2 regions of the Marinococcus sp. LNHM4E3-1 genome follow, and region 2 is predicted to be linked to the other one. Evidence: riboswitches for the same ligand, from Rfam matches in the RefSeq annotation. Region 2 holds a riboswitch; the other holds the start of a gene.
What was found. Region 2 has a riboswitch for glycine ahead of gcvT (glycine cleavage system aminomethyltransferase GcvT). Riboswitches for the same ligand answer to the same signal wherever they lie in the genome.

Region 1 (10,872 bases), on a different contig from region 2:
TAAGGGTCCGACGGAATACCGTGCTCTTCAGCCTGCTTGACGCCTTCTTCTGTTTTCGTGGCGCCTGCCGGTCCTCCGTGCGTGGCGTCCTGGTCAGCGCCGTCAGAGGAGCTGCTGTTTTTCAGCCCTTCTTCGACCCGGCGGCCGTATTCCTCATCGCACTTTTTGAAGTGGCCAATCATTTCCTCCTGAATTTCCTTTTTACACGGAATCAGGTTATCAACGAGGTTTTTGATTAATTCATCTTTTTCCCATTCCTTAAACTTGCGGAATGTTTCTCCCGCCTGCCGGTAAGGATTTTGACGCTCGATGGCTTCTTTTTTCACTTCCCCTTCGGTATAAGGAGTGTGCGGCTTGCCGCTCATCTCCGCTTCCTTCAGGTTATTCAGCGTGGAAGGCTCGTAGTTCACGTGCGGATTCTGTCCTTCGTCATTATCGACTTTATACGACATCTGTCCGCCGCGCTGGTTCGTGGCGACTTTTTTCTTCGCCTGGTTGATCGGCAGCTGCAGATAGTTCGCACCGACGCGGTACCGCTGCGTATCGGAGTATGAGAACGTACGTCCCTGCAGCATTTTGTCATCGGAGAAATCCATGCCGTCGACAAGGACGCCGGTACCGAATGCCACCTGTTCCACTTCGTTGAAATAGTCCTCCGGATTGCGGTCAAGCACGAGCTTGCCGACCGGGATCCACGGGAACTGCTCCTTCGGCCACAGCTTCGTATCGTCGAGCGGGTCAAAGTCGAGCTCCGGATGATCGTCGTCGCTCATTACCTGCACGCGAAGCTCCCATTCCGGATAATTGCCTTCCTCGATCGCTTCGTACAGATCCTGGGTGGCGTGGTTGAAGTTTTTGCTCTGGATGCTGTCCGCTTCTTCCTGGGTCAGGTTGCGGATGCCCTGAACCGGTTCAAAGTGATATTTCACGAGCACCGCTTCTCCGTCTTCGTTCACCCATTTGTACGTGTTCACCCCGGAGCCCTGCATCTGCCGGTAGTTGGCCGGAATGCCCCACGGGGAGAATAAAAACGTCAGCATGTGCATTGATTCGGGCGTCTGCGACATAAAGTCGAAGATCCGCTCGCTGTCCTGCACGTTCGTTACCGGATCGGGCTTTAATGCGTGAATGACGTCTGGAAATTTGATGGCGTCCCGGATAAAAAAGACCTTCAGGTTGTTGCCGACGAGATCCCAGTTGCCGTCCTCGGTATAAAATTTCACGGCAAATCCGCGTGGATCGCGGAGTGTTTCCGGGGAAGTCCCGCCGTGGATAACAGTGGAAAAGCGTACAAACGCAGGTGTCCGCTTGCCTTCCTCCTGAAAGATTTTCGCGCGTGTATATTTGGAAATCGGTTCATCGCCAAAGGAACCGTACGCTTCAAAATAGCCGTGGGCGCCTGCGCCACGGGCGTGCACTACCCGCTCCGGTACACGTTCGCGGTCAAAATGGCTGATTTTTTCGAGGAATTCATAGTTTTCAAGCGTTGTTGGCCCGCGATTGCCGACGGTTTTCGAGTTTTGGTTGTCCCGGACAGGATGACCCTGTCTGGTGGTGAGTGTTCCGTCTTCATTTGTATTCTGCTTATCGTTGTTTTTTTCTTCGTCGTGTTCGCGTTCATTATCGCGATCTTTACTCAATGTATATACCTCCTTTATAAATCTATTGATTTTTACCCGGGGTTATTATGATTTAAACGATTTTTTTGAATTTTTTAAATTCAAGGTATATAGCTATATACCCTAACACAGCAGTCTTTCAAGGAGTATATAACATTCCTGAGACCAGAACGAGGCCGGCAGGATCTTCTTCCCTGCCGGCCTCGTTCTTTGTTAAATCATGTAGTCCCAGGAGTCCTGCTTCGGCTCCGCGGGTGTTTTAAACGGGACGTTGCCCTCGTGTTCCAGAAAGCCTTCGAGGGTCTGGTATTTAATTGCTTCAGCGTATTTTTCATCCCATCCGGCCCGCAGCAGCAGATCCCGGACCGGACCCTTCAGCTCGACGAACCATACCTTCACGTCCGGGTCCCGGCGGAACATTTCAATAATCTGTTCGAGAGCGCCAATGCCAGTAGTGTCAATGTCGTTCACCCCGGACATATCAATCGCGGCCTTCAGCCCGCCGCTCTCTGTTTTACGGCGGTCCTGAATCGTTTTTTCCACCATTTTCACAAAATAGCCGACGTTCGAAAAATGAATGCGCGTGTCCGCCCGGACGAGCACCGTACCCGGCACCCGCTTAGCATTCGGGAACCGCTGCAGATCCAGGTAGCTGTGAGTATCCTCCTCATAGCCGATCTCCACGATGTTCGGCCGGGAAATGTGGCGAAGCAGCAGCAGGATCGAAAAGCCAATTCCAATTAAAAGCCCCCACTGAATGCCGACGAGAAGCGTAGCAGCAAACGTTACAACCCATATCCATCCGTCCTCTGGCTTCACCCGGAAGGCGTCCTTTAGGGACCGGATGTTAATCAGCCCGGCGACCGAAACGAGAATAATGGCTGCAAGTACCGCGTACGGCAGAAAGTAGAATAAAGACGTGAAAAAGAGAAGCGTGACAAGCACCCCGGCAGCGGTAATAATCATCGCTGCCTGTGAAGCTGCTCCTGTACGGTAGCTGATGGCACTTCTTGAAAAGCTTCCGGTCACCGCGTAGGAGGAAAAAAACGGACCGGCAATATTGGCATACCCGATCGCCCGGATCTCTTTGTTCAGGTTTACACCAAAATCGTTTTTATCGCTCAGCGTTTTTGTGATCGCAAGCGTCTCCATCATCGCAATCAATGCAATCGTCAGGGCAGTCGGGATTAACACCTGCACATCCGCAAGGTTAAAGCCCGGCACGGTAAAATCCGGAAGGCCCTGGGGCACTTCCCCGACGACACTCACTCCCTGGTTATCGAGGCGAAAAAGCCCGACTGCCGCAATGCTCAGTACGACGACAATGAGAGAAACCGGGAGATTGCGTTTTACTTTCCGGCCCCCGATCAGCACCAGCAGGCTCAAGGTTCCAACAAGCAGGGTCGGGATATGTACCTGGGGCAGATGGACGATCACATCCCGCAAAAGCGGGATAATCTGCGTCTGGCTGCCGACACTGATCCCCATAAACTGCCCGAGCTGGCTCATGCCGATCGCAATCGCCACCGCCGAGGTGAAACCGCTGATTACGTTCGGCGAAATAAATTTCACAAACGCGGCGGCATTCAGCAGGCCAAGCGCTACCTGCATCACCCCGACCATGACCGTCAGCAGCAGCACGAGTGCCACGTAATCCGGCGTCGCCGGCTCAGCGTACAGCGACACCCCGGAAAAAACAAGAATCGACGCCATCGCCACCGGCCCGATAGCCAGATGCTTTGATCCGCCGAACAGGGCGTAGATTAAAAGCGGAAGCAGCGAGGCATACAGCCCCATCACCGGCGGCAGGCCGGCGAGAACGGCGTAGGCCATTCCCTGCGGCACAATCATAATAAAAATCGTAAAGCCCGCAGCCATATCCTTTTTCAGCGACTGATTATTGTACTCCTGCGGCATGCTTAATATGTTTTTTGTCCTCCGGTGCATAAATCCTTCCTTCTTTCTCCGTGAACTTGCAAAGTGTTCAATCTCTCTCTTATAAATCATGAACCATAACTGCTTAAAAGAAAAGCCCGCGCCGTACCTTTTTGTAAAAACAGACTAACGCCGCCAGCAACACAAAGGCAGACACCCGGAGGTCCCTGCCTTATTTTTCCCATTCGTTTTTCAGCTCTTCTTTGATTTCGGCTTTCAACTGCTCATATGCGGCTTCATCCATCTGTTTCTTCTTTGCACGAAGCAAACGTTCACCAAATGCTTTTATGTTGAAAGCAATCATCAGCAGAGCGCCAACGATCAGCATATCCATAAGCAAGTCCACGGCTCTTCCCTCCTCAAGACAACGTGACTTCAACCTAGCCGCTGTTCTGTAAAAAGGCTTTAATTTGTTCACGGTGCGCGTCGGTGTCCGCCCTGGCCTCTTCTGAATAGGAGAGGGAATAGGTGCCTCCCTTCGCGTAAAACGTGTACGTAATCGGCCCACTCTGGATATCCCGGCCCACCGGACGTCCCCCAATACTGAGCACGTCATCGTGAGCGCCGAATACCATCTGATCGCCCGCTTCGTAATTTAAAATAATGTGAATGTCGTTGCTGTTGATGCCGTACACAAGCCGTGTACTGTAGTCCTCTTCATACCGGTGCCGGTTGCCCGCGTCCTGAAAATAAGGAAGAAGCTCGTCCTCTTCTTCCTCGCTGTACCAAATCTCCACTTCTTCGGGCTCCCCCTCTTCATTCTCGTTAATCTGCGCCCTCGAAACCGGTGCATCGTTCAACAACGGAAGCGGCACTTCTTCTCCCCATTCCGTTTCTATATTTCCAGGGACATCTTCCTCTTCCTCCGTATAGTAAGAAGGCACGGAACAGGCGCTTAAAAGAATGAATATGCCGGCTGCCCCGGCAGAAAAGATCTTTTTCATCATGTATTTCCTCCGCTCGCATGATTGGCGTAACCATCCCGATAGTAAAGCTACCGGCTTTTTTTCACCACCCGGGTTCCCGCAAGAAAATCATGCACTGCCCGTTTGTCCTTACGGACAAGCACCATAATTATACTCGTGATCATCAGTATGTATAGAGTAATTCCGTACAAAATATTAGCTACGAGCACGCGCATCAGCATTGCCCCGATGCCAAGCTTCCTTCCGTCCATTTTCACAATCTGAATGCCCATGGCATACTTCCCGACCGTCTGGCCCTGCCATACTATCGGCAGAATCATGGAATATAGAAGCGATCCGGCACCGGAAAATATATCGACATTCACTTCATCGAGGTTGATCCATAGCATGGCCAGCATACTTATGAGAAGGATGGGGAGAGAAAGCAGGAGGCCGTCAATAACAATAGCGAGCAGCCTGCTGCCAAACCCGGCAGGTTCCTGTTGCATACATACACTCCTTTAATCACTCTTATTGTAAGCTCTTCTTTTATATTTTTTCATAATAAGCTAATTTTTGGAAGTGACAATCTCCCCGTTTCCTTAACTTTCCAACGAAGTTCTCAGCTGCCCGGGAACAACGCAGTGTTCAGCCGGCCCATCACCAGCACATTGTAAAACGAACCACGGGCAAAATGGGCTTTACGGAGCGTCCCTTCTGGTTCAAACCCGCGGCTTTTATACAGCTGTACTGCGCGCGTGTTTTCTTCCACCACATCGAGCTCCAGCCGGAATAAGCCTAAATAATTATCGGCGATATCCAGCAGATGATCAAGCAGACGGCTGCCGATCCCCCGGTTCTGAAACTCATCGTGCACCGCCATGGCAGTCATGCCGTAGTAATGCAGCTTACCGCTCAGCACCTCCAGAGAGCCGATACCGACGACGCGGCCGCCGTACTCGGCGAACGATCACATGATCGTTCGCCGTCAGCCCTTCGATAAATGACTGGTTGGAGGCTCTTCGCTCCGAAGGGAGTCCCAGCGTATAATGCATGACAGAGGGCTGGCGCCGGAGAATATTAATTTCTTTTTCATCTTCTGCTGTGACGGGGCGCAGAATAATTTGTTCGCTCATAGTCGCATCCCTTCATTTCTTTCGGTAAATTGGTTTATTATTCCAGGCTAACAGGCTGCATCCAGTATATCGCTCTCATGCCAGCTGTCAAAAAATAGGTTTACTTTTCCAGACCGGATGTTTACACTAAAAGTAACAAAATATTGGTTTTGCAGATGAATGTATTGGGAGAGCCTGTAGAATATTACAGCACCGAAGGAGCAATTCTTCCCACCAGCCGGTAAGAAAAAACTCTCAGGTACCAGGACCAGTACAGGATGCACCTCTGGAGAAGGTACGCGTACCTGCCGAAGAAGAAAATTCTTGCCAAAGAATGAAATCTTTCAGGCACACAGACAGAGAAACGGCGATTCAGGCCGTTTCTCTGTCTTTTTTTGTATTAATGTAATCGTTTTCAATTCAAATTTGGAGGAATCGTTATGGAGTTTGACAGCTGTTTTGATATTATCGGCCCGATTATGGTCGGTCCTTCGAGCTCTCACACAGCGGGGGTCGTATCGATCGGGAAATTTGTGCACGACTGGCTGGGAGAGGTCACAGATGTGACAATCACGTTCTACGGCTCTCTCGCCTCCACCTATCAGGGACACGGCTCGGACAAAGCCATAATCGGCGGCCTGCTCGGATTATCCGCCCACGACACCAACGTCCGGAGTGCGTATGCGCTGGCCAAAGACGCAGGCCTTCGTTACGACTTCCAGTTCTGTCCGGGCACTCCAGGCGGATGCCACCCGAACACTGTACATCTTCAGGCATCGTCCGGCATAGAAACCGTCCGCGTATCCGGCGCCTCCATCGGCGGCGGAGTGGCCTGCATTTATGGAATTAACGGTCATGACACCAGCATTAATTTGGGAACGGGTCCGGATATTTTAACGATTGCAGCCCGAACGAAAAAGGAGGCTTCATTTATATGAACGATACCATTGAAAGTATTGTACAGGAATGCATGGCTCAGGACATTTCCATTGGCGAATGGATGCTGCGCCGTGAGGTTCGCCGCTCCGATTTTTCCCGGGAGCAGATTTTCGGACGCATGCAGGAGCGGCTGCGGGTAATGAAGCAGGCGGTCCGGGACGGAGTGAGTAACATTACGGAAACAGAGAGCAGGCTCTCGGGCGGTGATGCTTACCGGATGCATCAGTATAATCAAAACACCGACCCGTTATCCGGACCGGTCATCAGCACGGCGATGGAAGCAGCGATGGCCACGTCGGAAAGCAACGCAAAAATGGGCCTTATCGTCGCAACTCCCACGGCCGGGTCCGCAGGTATACTACCGGGCATTCTGGTCTCTCTCCAGGATAACCGCAGCATCGATGATGACACTCTGACGATGGGGCTGTTCACAGCAAGTGCCATCGGTTACGTATTTGCGAATCACGCCTTTATTTCCGGCGCGGCAGGCGGCTGTCAGGCGGAAATTGGCTCAGCGACGGCCATGGCTGCGGGCACGATTACGGAGCTGCAGCATGGCTCCCCAGAGCAGGCAGCCCACGCCACCGCAATAGCAATGAAGTCCCTTCTCGGACTCGTATGTGATCCGGCTGCCGGGCTCGTCGAAGTGCCGTGCGTGAAAAGAAACGTCATCGGCACCTCCATCGCTTTTTCAGCGGCCGATATGGCTTTAGCAGGCATAACCAGCCGCATCCCCTGCGATGAAGTTATTCAGACGATGCATACGATCGGCCGCGACATGCCGGGCAGCCTGAAAGAGACTGCTGAAGGAGGGCTTGCCCAGACCCCGACGGGAAAAGAAGCCACCCGGAGGCTGTTTCAGCGGCCCTGCAGCTTATGACTCCCGAGCTCTAAATTCCACATAAGAGGTGAAGCTATGAACGAACGCCGTTTTTTTCAAATCTGGTTCGGCACTCTCACTCTCGTCAGCTTATTGTTTACGTACTGGGCTATAGCGGTTTCCGCCCTTCTTTTAGGCATTTTCTGCTTTATTTCTCCAAGGCCCGATGAAAAGTAAACCCCTTAAACAACTCAAAAACGGCTTGAATATGGCTCCCGCCAGGATCAAGCCGTTTTCTTTACTGTTCATATTCTATTTAAATTCCATGCATTCTGCTTTCTGTTTCACCCCTGACGTGCTATTCTTACTATAAGTCCCTATAAAGGAGGTCATTGCCATCGACCATTTTGCATATGTACTTCAACGTCCCAAAAACCAGGTATACATAGGAACAGCCGCCGATATCCGCTCACGCTTCGGCAGCTCGGAACCCGTTTATTTTTGTTCCGAGGATGAACTGCTCGCCAGCTTAAACGCCTTTCGCGATGAAGAGCTTATCATCACTACCGTTAGTGACCTTCCAGTGATTAAACAAAAATGGGACGATAAAAACCACTACACACTTTAATGGCGCATATAGATCCCCGGCGGGATTACTCCACCGGGGATCTTTTGATTTACTGAAGCGGTGCAGTGTGCGCCCGTTGGATCGAAGCGATCGCCGGGTCAACGACATGAACGTCGCAGGGAGCGTGCTTCACCACCGTTTTTGTGGTGGTGTTTCCCTGTATCGCCTGGCCGAGGGCATTGCCGCCGGACTGCCCGAGAATGATAAGATCCGGGTCAACCCTTTCACAGAGCTGGTTCACGAGACGTTTTTTCGGCACTCCATTGTCCAGGACGGTTTTTACCCGCGGTACGCCTTTTTCTTCGGCGTTTTTCCGGTACGCTTCAAGCCGGTATTCTGCTTCTGCGTGCAGCCGCCTGATGCCGATCGGGTCCATCCATCCGAGCGAGGAATATTCATTATAATGAAACACATAGGCGAGCGTCAGGTCGGCATCGTGTTTAACCGCGACACGGCACGCTTCGTCAAAGGCATCAACATTAGGGTTACTGAGCACATCAAGCGCTGCCAGGATATGGCTGTATTGTTTCAATCCATTTCACCTCTTAAATTTTTATAAAATAAAAGCCAAAAAGCACAGAGGTCTCCCTTTAGTACTTTTTGGCTTATGTTGCAGGCTTATGGATTCCCGACATTTCCGCCGCTATGGCTTGTATTTATTACCATATTCCCAGGCGGTTTCAATACTCAAACTAAAAATATTGCGTTTTTATAATTTTCATTCATTTTCACATATCATTCGAGGTTTTAAATAATTGTTAAGCGGATACAATATAATTGAAATATGGTTGCAGGAGGATCGTATGAACAAACATCATCTTTTAAACCAGCTTAATGCTCTAAAACAGCAATGGGTCCAAAAAGAAATTTCTCTTCGGGAATACTTACAGCAGCGTTTGAATCTGCGTCAGCAGCTGAACAAAAGGCACGATGAAAAATAACAAAAAACAGGCAGCGGCTTCCTCCCGCTGCCTGTTTTTTCTATCCCGCAATTATTCCGTTATCCAGGTGGTCACCTGTTCCACCGGCTTCCGGTGCCCTTCCTTCATCTCCCGCATCGGATAGCCGATATAAATCAGTCCGAGTACTTTTCCCCGCCGCCCCAGGCCGAACAGATCGTTCATGTTCGGATGATAGCAGTGCGCCCCGGTGCGCCAGAAGGCCGCCAGCCCTAGGGCATGCGCAGCAAGCAGCATGTTCTGGATGGAGGCGTATACTGCGCCGTACTCTTCAAGCGTATCCACCCGCTCTTCCTCAGACGGCTCGGCTGCCACTGCAATCACGACCGGTGCCCGCATCGGCTTCTCCTTCTGCTTTTCGAGATTCTTTTGCTTTTCCATTTTTTCTTCCGGCGTCATACCTTCCGCGGCGATGGCGGCCATCGCTTCCCCGAGCTGCCTGCGCCCGTCACCGGTCATGACGAAATACCGCCACGGCTCCGTTTTGTGATGCGACGGCGCCCAGGTGCCGGCTTCGAGCACCTGCGCGATGATATCCTCCGGTACTTCGGTTTGTTCTACTAGTCCGTTACTGCGGCGTGAATGAATTGCTGTCAGTACATCCATTCTGCTCCATCTCCTTCATATTGAATGACACTCTGTTCAGCTTACTCTGCGGGCGGGCCGAACTTTCCCTCGTGAAAGTCCCGGTACGCCTGCCTGATTTCTTCCATACTGCTCATCACAAACGGACCGTACGGTACAATCCCTTCACGGATAGGTTCACCGGAGTACACGAGCAGTCTCGTCCGGCGCTTGTGGGCTTTAATGCGGAGCGTCGAGAGCGCTTCCGGATCTCCGTTATCCTCGAAGGTGAGCGTCGCCACGTCATGCTTGTTGACGGTACCATCCGCCACATCGGCACTGCCGGAGAGCGTGTATAAAAAGGCATTATGGTTTTCCGGCAGATGATGCACGTATTCCGCTCCCTCCGATAAATTAATTTCGGTCAGCGTGATTGGGACGAGCGAGTTCAGCGGCCCTTCTTCCCCGGCGACGGTCCCGGAAAAAACCTTTAAATATCCGCCGTCAATTTGTACGGTTGGAGCCTCTTCTCCGTATACATTCTGGTAGATGGTATCGGTATTTCGCTGGTCCTTCGGCAGGTTCAGCCACAGCTGCAGGGTATGGGCGATATCATTTTCCACCCCGTCCTCTGCATGGCGGGCCGCCCAGCCGGCATTCATATACTGCACGTCGCCGGGCTCGAGAATGTCACGGCCGCCGCCGTTGTCAATGTGCTCAAGCCTTCCGTCCACCACATACGTAACGGTTTGAAAGCCACGGTGCGGATGATCCGGGAACGTGCCCTTCTTGAACCAGTCCTCGGCCATTAAAATGAACGGATCAAACTCCTTCCACCGGTCCACCGGCAGCACCCACCCCTTCTGAATGGAAGGAAAACCGAATTCCTCGTACTGTACCGTCCATTTATCACGGATCCGGCGCTGAAACAAATGCTGTTGATGCGCCATGAATAATCCCTCACTTTCATTTTAGTATGCATAGCAACTATTTATTCAAAAAATATATTCAATTCATTTAATCTGCATCTTTAGTACAACATATTTTTCCGGCTCCTGCAAAGAATCTACTCCGAGAGCCCCTACTCCCCCCAGAGACTCCCCGAAACATTTTTATTTATTTTGGCAAGCGTCTGTTCAAGCGCTTTGAGCTCTTCTGTGCTAATTCCCTTCGTCACGGCAGCGTTGAAACGCTCGGCCGCCGGGCGTACCTTTTCCTGAAGATGCCTTCCTTCTTCTGTCACAAACAGCTGCATGGCCCGCTGGTCCTCAGTCCCCGCCGCCCGCCGCACGAACTGCTTTTTTTCAAGCTGGGCGGCCATCCGGGCAACGTTGGTTTTATCCTTCTGCAGCTTGCGGGCTATATCGTTCTGGGTGCGGCCGTCTTCT
Region 2 (10,872 bases):
GGGCCGCAGAGGACCACCACTGCGCAGAGGCCCTCCAGCACCGCGGAGACGTTATTACGGAAGGCTCTTCCACTAACGCCTTTATTGTTAAAGATGAAACGATTATTACCCATCCGCAGAGCAATTATATTCTCGAAGGTATCACTAAACGCTATGTACTTCAGCTTGCAAAGCAGCTGAATATTCCCGTTGAACAACGTCCGTTTACTATCGGGGAGGCCCAGGAGGCTGACGAAATGTTTATGACGAGCACTTCGATTGAAATTGTGCCTGTGCGATCCATTCAGGGCTCATTTGAAGCCGGATACGGAGACTCTCCCGTAACGAGAGAGCTGCTTGGAGAATTCCGCCGGGAGGTAGAACTATTCGAAGCGGGGGATACCCAGCCGCTTGTCACCTATAACTGAGTATTTATATGCGTAATCAACAAAAGACCGCTCCGGAGCGGTCTTTTGTATTTTTATTCCGTGATTTATGCACTGTATCAGCGCCTGAAATTCCATTCCTCTGACTGGTAGCGCTCTGCGGCCAGCTGCTGCACCTCTTGTTCTTGGACGGTGGTCAGCTCATATTCTTCAAGGCCGGCATTCAGACCGTCGGCAAATCCTTCCTTAAATGCTTTGCGCAGATCGCCAAGGGTAAATGGCGTATCCGTCAGCTCATTAATTGCTACAGCTTTATTTTTAAAGGTTTTCTGCATTCTTTCCCGCACGCGCTCGCTCGGATATTTAAACAAATCGAACAATTTATCCTCATCAAGATCCAGAATAATCGAACCGTGCTGAAGGATAACGCCGCGCTGTCTCGTCTGGGCACTCCCCGCAATTTTCCGGTCCTCCACCACCAGCTCATACCACGATGAGGCATCAAAACAATTAGCCGAACGGGGATTTTTCAAAGAATCCTCTTCTTCCTTCGTTTTCGGCACGGAAAAATAAGCATCCAGGCCGAGCTTTAAAAATCCCTGCAGAATCCCTTCCGACAGTACGCGGTAGGCTTCTGTCACCGTTTCCGGCATTTCGGGATGATCTTCTGAAACGATGATGCTGTAGGTCAGCTCCTGATCATGCAAAACCGCCCGACCTCCCGTCGGCCGGCGCACAAAACCTACGCCGTGCTTTTCCACTGCATCCATATCAATATCTTTCTTCGCCTTTTGGAAGTAACCGACCGAAAGCGTAGGCGGATTCCAACCGTAAAATCTGATTACCGGCGGAATCAGTCCTTCACTGTGCCATTGCAGCAGTTTTTCATCGAGCGCCATGTTATAGGCTGGTGACTGATTGCCTGAATCTATAAAAAGCCAAGTATCTTTTGCCATTAATGTTCATCTCTCTTTCTCGATTTTTCCATTTCCATTGTAGCAGAGATCACTGCTTTCTATATATAAAAATGACAGCCCGTTAATTAGAAATCTAGCAAAGTACCAGGGTTATGCGTTATAATTAATCTGCAATCGACCCGGAAAGAGGTGAAATAATATATATGATATTTGAATGGCTATGGATAGTGTTTATTGCGGTATTAGTTTTTCTTATTGTACGACGGTTTGTCGGCCCGAAAGACTTAACTGCATTACCACAGGAAGATTTTATTAAAGGCTATCGTAAAGCCCAGCTTATCGATGTGCGTGAGCCGAAAGAATATGACGGCGGCCACATCCTCGGGGCCCGGAACATTCCTGTTTCCCAAATGAAGCAGCGGATGGTGGAGATCCGGGAAGACCAGCCTGTTTATTTATACTGCCAATCCGGCATGCGTTCAAAGCAAGCTGCAAAATTGATCAAAAAGCATAAGGGAAACCGGGATATCTATCACCTGAAAGGCGGATTCAAGCGTTGGACAGGTAAGATCAGCAAAAAGAAAAAAAGCGCATAATTAAAAGGAAGAGCTGGCATGCTCTTCCTTTTTTTATATCTTTGAAGTCCGAAAACCTCATCGATTTATTTATTTCATGGACTTGAGCGACGTTTCAGTATTATATGTCAGCACTGGCTTACGTGCTGCCAGCGTCTCGTCCAGCCTTCCGACTACGGTAGTGTGAGGAGCCTCCTGCACCATTTCCGGGTCTTCCTCTGCTTCTCTGGCAATCCCGATCATGGCGTCTGCGAACGCATCAAGCGTTTCTTTCGCTTCGGTTTCCGTCGGATCGATCATCATGCACTCTTCGACGTTGATCGGAAAATAAATGGTCGGCGGATGGTAACCATAATCAAGCAGGCGTTTAGCCATATCGAGCGTACGTACGCCGAGCTTCTTCTGGCGGCGGCCCGAAATCACAAATTCGTGCTTGCAGTGACCGCCGTATGGGAGGTCAAAATACGGCTCAAGCCGTCTCATTAGATAATTGGCGTTTAATACAGCATACTCTGATACTCTTTTGAGTCCCTCTGCTCCCATCGTACGGATATACGTGTAGGCACGTACGTTAATGCCAAAGTTACCGTAATACGGCTTGACGCGGCCGATGGAATGCGGACGGTCTTTATCCCAGTAGTACTTACCATTTTCTTTTGCAAGCACCGGCCCCGGCAGATAAGGGATCAGCTCTTTTTTTACGCCAACCGGCCCGCTGCCGGGCCCACCGCCTCCGTGAGGGCCCGTGAATGTTTTATGCAGGTTCAGGTGAACGACATCAAATCCCATGTCCCCGGGTCTTGTGATGCCCATAATAGCATTGGAGTTCGCCCCGTCATAATAGAGCCGGCCGCCAGCCTGATGGATCGTATCGGCCATTTCCATAATATCTTCCTCAAACAAACCGAGTGTATTCGGGTTCGTGAGCATGAGGGCAGCCGTTTTTTCGCTCGTTACTTCTTTTAAATGCTCAAGGTCCACCAGTCCGCGTGCATCGGTCCGGACCGTTACATGATCGAATCCTGCCACCGTTGCTGAAGCAGGGTTCGTCCCGTGCGCAGAGTCGGGCACGATTACTTCCGTGCGTCCCGTTTCTCCGTTCGCTTCGTGAAGCGCCCGGATCAGCATCAAACCGGTCCACTCTCCCTGGGCACCGGCCGCCGGCTGCAGCGTCACTTCATCCATACCGGTTATTTCAGCAAGCGCCTGCTGCAGGTCGTACATCATTTCGAGATTCCCCTGCACCTGTGCTTCCGGCTGGTACGGATGCGTCGAGGCAAAACCGGCCATGCGGGCCGTTTCTTCATTGATTTTCGGATTGTATTTCATCGTGCAGGACCCGAGCGGGTAAAAGCCCGAATCCACTCCGTAATTTCGATTCGAAAGCGCCGTATAATGTCTCATCAACTGCAGTTCAGATACTTCCGGCAGTGCCGGCTCTTCTTCCCGGATATTAGCCCCGGGCAAAATATCGCTCAGGCTTTGTTCAGGTATATTTGTCTCAGGAAGGGAATACGCTACCCTCCCTGGTTTGCTTTGTTCGAAAATTAACGGTTGGTTAGGCTGTTTCATGTACAAGCACCTCCAAATGTTTGGCAAAGGTTTCCAGCTGTTCTCTTGTGCGAAGTTCAGTCACACATACGAGCATCTGGCCTTTTTTATCCGCCGACACTTCACCTAAATCATACCCGCCGATGATCCCCTGCCTGAATAGCTGTTCATTCACTTCTGCCACTGGACGGCCGAGGTCAACCACAAATTCATTAAACGATGGCGCCTCATGGACAAGCTCAATGCCTTTTTGTTTGAGCAGCTGTTTAAAGAAATGAGCACTTTTAACATTTCTTTCTGCCGTTTCCTTCAGCCCTTTTTTACCGAGAGCCGTCATTGCGACAGAAGCAGCCAGCGCGTTCAGAGCCTGGTTTGAACAAATGTTGGATGTCGCTTTATCCCGGCGGATATGCTGCTCTCTTGCCTGCAGCGTCAGTACATAACCCCGGCTTCCGTCTTCATCCTCCGTCTGTCCGACAAGACGCCCGGGGACCTTCCGAATATGCTTTTTAGTGGTGGCAAAAAATCCGCAGTGCGGTCCGCCAAACTGCATTGGAATACCAAGAGGCTGAGCGTCTCCTGCCACAATATCCGCTCCGAAGCTTCCCGGCGGCGTCAGAACGCCGAGCGCAAGGGGATTTGCCGACACTATCATCAGCGAGTTTTCTTTATCGGCTGCCTGCCTTACAGCAGCTAAATCTTCAATAGTACCGTAAAAGTTTGGGTACTGCACAATCACTCCTGCGGTATCAGCATCGATCATGTCTTCAAGCTTAGCCATATCCGTATGCCCGTCCTTTTCGGGAACGATTTTCACTGTAAGTCCGGGCCCGGCAGCGTATGTTTTCAATACATCGAGCGCTTCAGGGTGAACCGTTCCAGAGACGACAACGGTACGGCGCCTCCCTCTGTTTTCACTTGCGGCCATCAGTGCTGCTTCTGCGAGCGCCGTCGGCCCGTCATACATGGACGAATTAGCAATATCCATTCCCGTAAGTTCACTGATCATCGTTTGAAATTCAAAGATTGCCTGCAGCTCGCCCTGCGAAATCTCCGGCTGGTACGGAGTATATGCCGTGTAAAATTCCGAGCGCCGGAGCACATGATCGACGACTGTCGGTATATAATGCTCGTACACCCCTGCCCCGAGATAGGAGACGCAGTCCTGCACGCTGGTATTTCTGTTACTGAGGCGCTTCATTTCCTTTAGAAGATCCGTTTCGCCAAGAGCCTTCGGCAGATTCATTTCTCCGGAAAAGCGAATATTTTCCGGTACGTCCTCAAACAATTCACCGATCGAATCCACACCGATCGTTTTAAGCATTTCTTCTTTATCCTCGCCGGTTACCGGCAGATAGCGATAATCCATTCTGGTGCCTCCTCTGTTTATTTTTCCCGTTTATAAAAGGGCACAGCTGCCACTTTTGCGCGTTTGGCTTTGCCCCGCACATCCACTTCGACAGCCTGACCGAGATTCGTCCATCCAATATTCAGAAGTGCAAGTCCCACATTTGCTTTCAGCGTCGGCGACTGAGTGCCCGTAGTTACCCAGCCGATTTCCTCTCCGTCATCATTGTGTACCATGTAACCCGGGCGCGGAATTGCTTTATCAACCATTTCGATCCCGACAAGTTTACGTTTTAATCCCGCTTCTTTTTGTTTTTTTAAAGCTTCTTTACCAATGAAATTATCTTCCTGCTTCAGCTTTACGCAAAAGCCTATGCCTGCTTCAAGCGGCGTAATATTTGCGCTCAGCTCCTGGCCGTAGAGCGGCAGCTTCGCTTCAAACCTCAGGGTGTCTCTCGCGCCGAGACCGCATGGAATGAGTCCTTCGGATTCTCCTGCTTCCATGATCGTCTCCCAGCTTCGGATGGCCTCTTCAGCCCGGCAGTATAATTCAAAGCCGTCTTCTCCGGTATAGCCGGTTCTTGAGATGATAATATTTTCTGCTTCTCCGACTGAAGCACCGGCAGCAAACCGAAATGGCAGAATCTCTGCAAGAGAAGCATCGGTTACTTTCTGCAGCACCGTTTCTGCCACCGGGCCCTGTACAGCGATTAGTGCTGTTTCTTCCGAAATATCGGTAATACTTACGTTTTTCGTTACGTGGCGGCGAAGCCATTCCAGATCTTTTTCAATGTTAGCTGCGTTCAAAACGAGCATGTATTTTTCTTTTTCGAGCTGGTACACGAGCAGATCGTCAACCGTACCTCCATCTTCATAACACATGGCGGTATAAAGTGCTTTTCCGGGTTCTGCATTTTTTATGTTGTTTGTGAGCATATACTGTAGAAATTCAGCAGCACCCTCTCCTTCTACGATCGCCTCACCCATATGGGAAACATCGAACAGACCAGCCTTTGTACGAACCGCCTCGTGCTCGTCTTTGATGCCGGAAAACTGAACAGCCATTTCCCATCCGCCAAAATCGACGGTTTTTGCTCCGTGTTTTTCATATACCGGATACAGGGGTGTTCGTTTTAATTCTGCCAAGAAAATCACCTCATCATTATTTTCTGAAAAATCAAAACAGTAAAAAGCATAAAAAAGACAGAACTCCATAAGATATGGAAGCTCTGTCCTATAACCAGAAAGTTTCTCCTTTCCGTCGTACGGAAAGAGTGTCTTCGTGGGTGGCTTCTAAAAGAAGCGCTCTCCAGAGGAGCGTCCAGTAAGAGTCTGTTTGCCTGAGAGATTCACCTGTTACGGCTTGCTCCTTCGGCGCTGCCTGGCAGTCTCTCCCCTTACCATCATCCGCGCATTATATGTACATCTTTATTTACTCATATTCTATCACTAATTCAGATAAAAACCAATGCTGAAAAAAATTAACCCGAACGTTTCCGATAAATTGTACTGCATCATTCGTTTATCACTTTGGATCAATCATTTCTTCTCACTGTAATATTGTTTATACTAAAATCAGCATAAAAATTGGAGGGAAACTATGAACTGGAAACAGCTTCCACTGGGACCACTGCAGACAAACTGCTATGTTCTGTACGATAATGATAAAAACGCCGTAATTATTGATCCGGCCGGGGATGCCGATAAACTGCTCACCTATCTTCAGGAAAACGAGATGCGTCCTGTAGTCATTCTGTTAACACACGCCCATTTTGACCATATCGGTGCGCTTGATGCCGTGCGGGAAGCCTACAATATCCCTGTTTATCTTCATGAGCATGAAAGGGACTGGCCTGGGGACGCCCAAAAAAACGGCTCCGGACGCATGATGCCGGAGGCTGCGTTTACTGCAAAGCCCGCGGATCACCTTCTGCAGTCTGAAGGAACGCTTCAATTCGGCAGCTTTGAATTCCAATGGCTTCATACACCGGGCCATTCGCCGGGAAGTGTTTCCTATTGGCATAAAGAAACCAACACAGTCTTCTCCGGCGATGTATTGTTTTCAGGTGGTGTTGGACGTACTGACCTTTACGGAGGCGACATGGATACGCTGCTAGCCTCTATTCACGAGCAGTTGCTTGAACTCCCGGAAAATACAATAGTAGCCTGCGGCCACGGCCCCTTCACCGATATCGAAGCCGAAATGGATTCCAACCCGTTCATTAATGGGTTTGGCGCATAAAAATAAAGACCTCTGATTTAAAATTAGAGGTCTTTTAATATCTTAATACAGTAAATGAAATTATTTATGCATTCCCGCCCAGTTTCAGACGGTTAGTACTTTAATCGTTTTCTTCGATCCATTGATACACATGCTCGCGCAGATCCTCTTCGGTTTCACCACCTTCAGCAGGGTGGTCTGCTTCGGCCATCGGCTTCACTGTGTACTGGTCCTCAGGGCCCGGTACAACCTGGGTAAAATCAACGTTAGGCTCTGTAATCTTCACGTCTTCGCCGTCTTTTTCCACATCGAATGTAGCAATACCGCCTGTATCGGTATATTCCTGATCCTGACCGGAATAGAAATTGCCGAGAGAATAATAAACAAGCGTTTCATTTCCTTCTTCACCCTCAACCCATTCCATCGGCTGAAGCACGTGAGGGTGATGACCAATAACTACGTCCACTTCCTGGTCTGCAAGAAATTGGGCCAGCTCTTTTTGTTCTTCATTCGGAAGGCGCTCGTATTCATTTCCCCAGTGCATATTGACAACTACGATGTCCGCGTCATCTCTCATCGCTTCGACATCTTCCTGTATTTGTTCTTTATCAATTTTCTGCACGACATATTCATGCCCCTCCGGCACCTCGATGCCGTTCAGCCCATATGTATAGGAAAGCACACCCATGTCTACGTCCTTTACATCTACAATACGCTGCCGCTCTGCATCTTCCTCGTCCTTATAGACTCCCACGTAATCCATACCTGTCTGCTCATAATGATTAATCGCATTGTTTACAGCCTCCATTCCACGGTCAAGCGTATGGTTATTGGCTCCGGAGAGCATGTCCACTCCGGCATCCTGAAGGTCGTCTACAATTGCATACGGACTGTTAAAGGAAGGATAAGCCGATAAACCAAGCTCCTCGCCGCCGGGTATTGATTCCTGGTTCACAATCGTGTAATCCGGTTCTTCAAGCATCGGAGCAACTGCCTTCAGCGCCGGAGTGAAATCGTACTCCCCGTCTTCTTCCATTCTTTTATATACACGCCCGTGCAGCAAAACGTCTCCCGCCGCGCCAATCGTAACGCTTTCATCTTCCTGCTTCTGATTTTTGGAATCTTCTTCTGTCTGTGCTTCTGAATTTTCATTCTGCGCCTCCGAGGCTTCATTCTGTGTCTCAGAATTTTTATTTTCCCCAGCGCTGCTGCAGCCACTTAAAAGGAAAATCCCGCACGTTAATCCATAATACAATTTTCGCATGACATCCTCTTTTCTTTTAAATAGAATTCCTAGTCTAAATATACTATAAGTTTACTAATATATTCATTGGAATTGAAGAGGTTTTCATGCATTTTTATGTCTGCCGGGGCAAAATATTTCTTTTTCCACATACAGCCAGCGTCCCCAGGACACCCGCAAGCGGTACGATTACCCACCATTCCTGATAAAGCAGAGGGTAAGAAAAATTCTTCGAGGTTATTGGGAATAAAAACTGAGTACCGTTTCCCAGAAAGTCAATCAGCATGGAGCCGACGGCCAGCGTAAAAAATGAAGCTGTCCAGGCTTTTGGGAATCCTCCCCCGAGCACGCGGCAGACAACCGGAGCGAACGCTGCCGCAATAAATGGCACCGTCAGCAGCGTATGAAAAATATAATTGCCAAACAGCTTCGGGATATCAGGCACAATCACCATCACACCGAATGCCATCACCTTCAAGCGTTGTGAAACAATTAAATCCGGATTTCCGTAAAATATATACATTACTGCTGCGCCGGTTAGCAGATGCAGCAGTGTACTCGGTACATGTTCAATCAATATTTCAATCACAGGCCGTTCCTTCTTTCTGCTGGAGATGATTATTTTATTCACGGTTTTCTATTCTCATAAACTTCCTTCAAAACGCTATAAACGGCTGGGTTGAATGAGACAGCTTTCGGGGTATAAAAGAAAAGCAGCCAAACTATTGTCAGGAGGAATTTTATAATGACCCCCGTAGAAAAACCGTCCGCGCTAAACCGGGCGCGAAAGAAAAAAGCCCCCGCCATGAAGGCAGAAGGCGAATTTGCCCGCCAGCTCAAAGCCATTCTCGTTTTTCAGCAAATCGATAAGCAGACCGCTGACAAAATGGACAACAGCTTCCGGCCGAAAAAAACGATTTATGCTCTCACTGGAGAAAAGTTGAGTATGAAAGATATTGCGTTTGTAATCAAATTGAAAGGCTTTAACGGCCTTTACCGTTTATTTTCCGCTTATAAGGCTGTTTGTCACACAAACGACCTCGGGGAGCCGGTGATTGTCTTTCAGCGGCGTCCTTAGCCGGCCTGCTAAGAAAGAAGTTACCACCGTTTTTCATTTTCCTGGAAGTACGCTCTGCTTCCAACGGTTTCTGTAGACAAACCATCATCGGCTTCCATATACTATTAGTAGGCAAAATATACAGGTATTTTTGAATCATTACATATTACAGAGGAGTGGATGGTTTGACAAAAGCACCGTTTCGCGCAGAACACGTAGGAAGCTTTCTCCGTCCGGAGCGACTCAAAAAAGCCCGCCAGCAGTACACAGAGGGAGAGTTAAGCGCCGGGGCGCTATGGGACATTGAAAATGAAGAAATTGCTGCTCTTGTTGAAAAACAAAAAGAAGCTGGTCTTCCGGTCGTAACAGATGGTGAATTCCGCCGCGCATGGTTCCATCTCGATTTTATGCAGGAGGTCGAAGGGGCAGAATTTATTAAATTGGACCATGGGCTTGTATTCAGCGACAATACGGAAACAAAAGCCGAGGGGGTTAAAGTTGTTAATAAATTAGCCTTCAGCGACCACCCTGTTGTCCGCGAGTACGAATTTCTGCACAGCCTGAAAGGGGAGCACGCCGCCCGCGTGACAGTTCCAAGTCCGAGCATGTTTATTTTCCGGACTGTAACCGAAGAAGAAAAAAATGTCTATAAGTCGGAAGCTGAGCTGTTTTCAGACCTCGTGCAGGTGTACAAGGATACGATACAGGCTCTTTACAAGGCTGGCTGCCGCCACCTTCAGTTTGATGATACAACCTGGTCTTTATTTCTCGGAGCTGAAAAGGATAAGGACCTCGTACTTTCCGGCGGCTTGCTTGAAGCACGAGGCCTGGACCCGAAAGAAACGCTGGAAATGTTTGTAAACACTGTCAATGAAGCGATCGCTGATAAACCTGAAGATATGCGGATATATATGCATGTCTGCCGCGGCAACTACAAGTCCACCTATGCATCCAGCGGCAGCTACGACGCCGTTTCAGAATATATGTTCAGTAAATTAAACGTCGACGCCCTCCTGCTGGAATTTGATGACGAGCGCTCCGGAGGCTTTGAGCCTTTAAAGTATGTGAACCGCAGCGATCTTCAGGTAGTTCTCGGTTTAATCACTTCAAAATTCCCTGAACTTGAGAATACGGATTTAATTAAATCCAGACTGCAGGAAGCAGAAAAATATGTACCACTTGAACAACTTGGTTTAAGCCCTCAATGCGGCTTTGCTTCTACCGAAGAAGGCAATATCCTCACTGAAGAAGAGCAATGGGCGAAAGTTCGCCACGTTGTTTCTCTTGCCGAAGACGTCTGGCAATAAGCATTCGGAAAAAGAAGCCGGCGTTTCCCGGCTTCTTTTTTAACAGGTGCGTATGACAATATTTCTTATCAAAGCACCCGGGTACGTAAATCTTTTCTGGCATTTAAGCCAGTCCCAATATTATAATTTCAGTAAGTATAAAAAAGGTGGAAGATAAAATGGTTATGGAAAGAGACATGGAATCAATCAGGAAGCTTTTGATTGATCTGAAAGAGCAAAAGCCCGGATTCAGCCTCACATCTAAAAACGAAGAAACCGATTATTATATGTATCTGCTCACCGACGGAGG

Region 1: it holds a riboswitch for glycine, as region 2 does, so the genes downstream of both, ACTRXI_RS01575 (serine dehydratase beta chain) here and gcvT (glycine cleavage system aminomethyltransferase GcvT) in region 2, are expected to answer to the same signal.

What each region holds. Positions count from the first base shown of each region.
Region 1 covers NZ_JBQLID010000001.1:322,034-332,905, reverse strand. The annotation lists gene ACTRXI_RS01610 (catalase) at 1-1,640, opposite strand, end outside; gene ACTRXI_RS01605 (SulP family inorganic anion transporter) at 1,833-3,566, opposite strand; gene ACTRXI_RS01600 (hypothetical protein) at 3,727-3,900, opposite strand; gene ACTRXI_RS01595 (hypothetical protein) at 3,935-4,501, opposite strand; gene ACTRXI_RS01590 (RDD family protein) at 4,549-4,968, opposite strand; gene ACTRXI_RS01585 (GNAT family N-acetyltransferase) at 5,082-5,381, opposite strand; gene ACTRXI_RS01580 (hypothetical protein) at 5,368-5,595, opposite strand; glycine riboswitch at 5,751-5,855, shown strand; glycine riboswitch at 5,859-5,936, shown strand; gene ACTRXI_RS01575 (serine dehydratase beta chain) at 6,015-6,512, shown strand; gene sdaAA (L-serine ammonia-lyase, iron-sulfur-dependent, subunit alpha) at 6,509-7,393, shown strand; gene ACTRXI_RS01565 (hypothetical protein) at 7,430-7,570, shown strand; gene ACTRXI_RS01560 (universal stress protein) at 8,011-8,493, opposite strand; gene ACTRXI_RS01555 (hypothetical protein) at 8,765-8,902, shown strand; gene ACTRXI_RS01550 (nitroreductase family protein) at 8,954-9,526, opposite strand; gene ACTRXI_RS01545 (pirin family protein) at 9,568-10,434, opposite strand; gene ACTRXI_RS01540 (MarR family winged helix-turn-helix transcriptional regulator) at 10,566-10,872, opposite strand, start outside.
Region 2 covers NZ_JBQLID010000005.1:178,416-189,287, reverse strand. The annotation lists gene dat (D-amino-acid transaminase) at 1-407, shown strand, start outside; gene ACTRXI_RS07595 (lipoate--protein ligase family protein) at 485-1,321, opposite strand; gene ACTRXI_RS07590 (rhodanese-like domain-containing protein) at 1,486-1,878, shown strand; gene gcvPB (aminomethyl-transferring glycine dehydrogenase subunit GcvPB) at 1,948-3,429, opposite strand; gene gcvPA (aminomethyl-transferring glycine dehydrogenase subunit GcvPA) at 3,416-4,777, opposite strand; gene gcvT (glycine cleavage system aminomethyltransferase GcvT) at 4,795-5,901, opposite strand; glycine riboswitch at 5,983-6,070, opposite strand; glycine riboswitch at 6,074-6,162, opposite strand; gene ACTRXI_RS07570 (MBL fold metallo-hydrolase) at 6,356-6,997, shown strand; gene ACTRXI_RS07565 (CapA family protein) at 7,098-8,240, opposite strand; gene ACTRXI_RS07560 (hypothetical protein) at 8,335-8,808, opposite strand; gene ACTRXI_RS07555 (hypothetical protein) at 8,965-9,297, shown strand; gene ACTRXI_RS07550 (5-methyltetrahydropteroyltriglutamate--homocysteine S-methyltransferase) at 9,453-10,583, shown strand; gene ACTRXI_RS07545 (DUF2513 domain-containing protein) at 10,742-10,872, shown strand, end outside.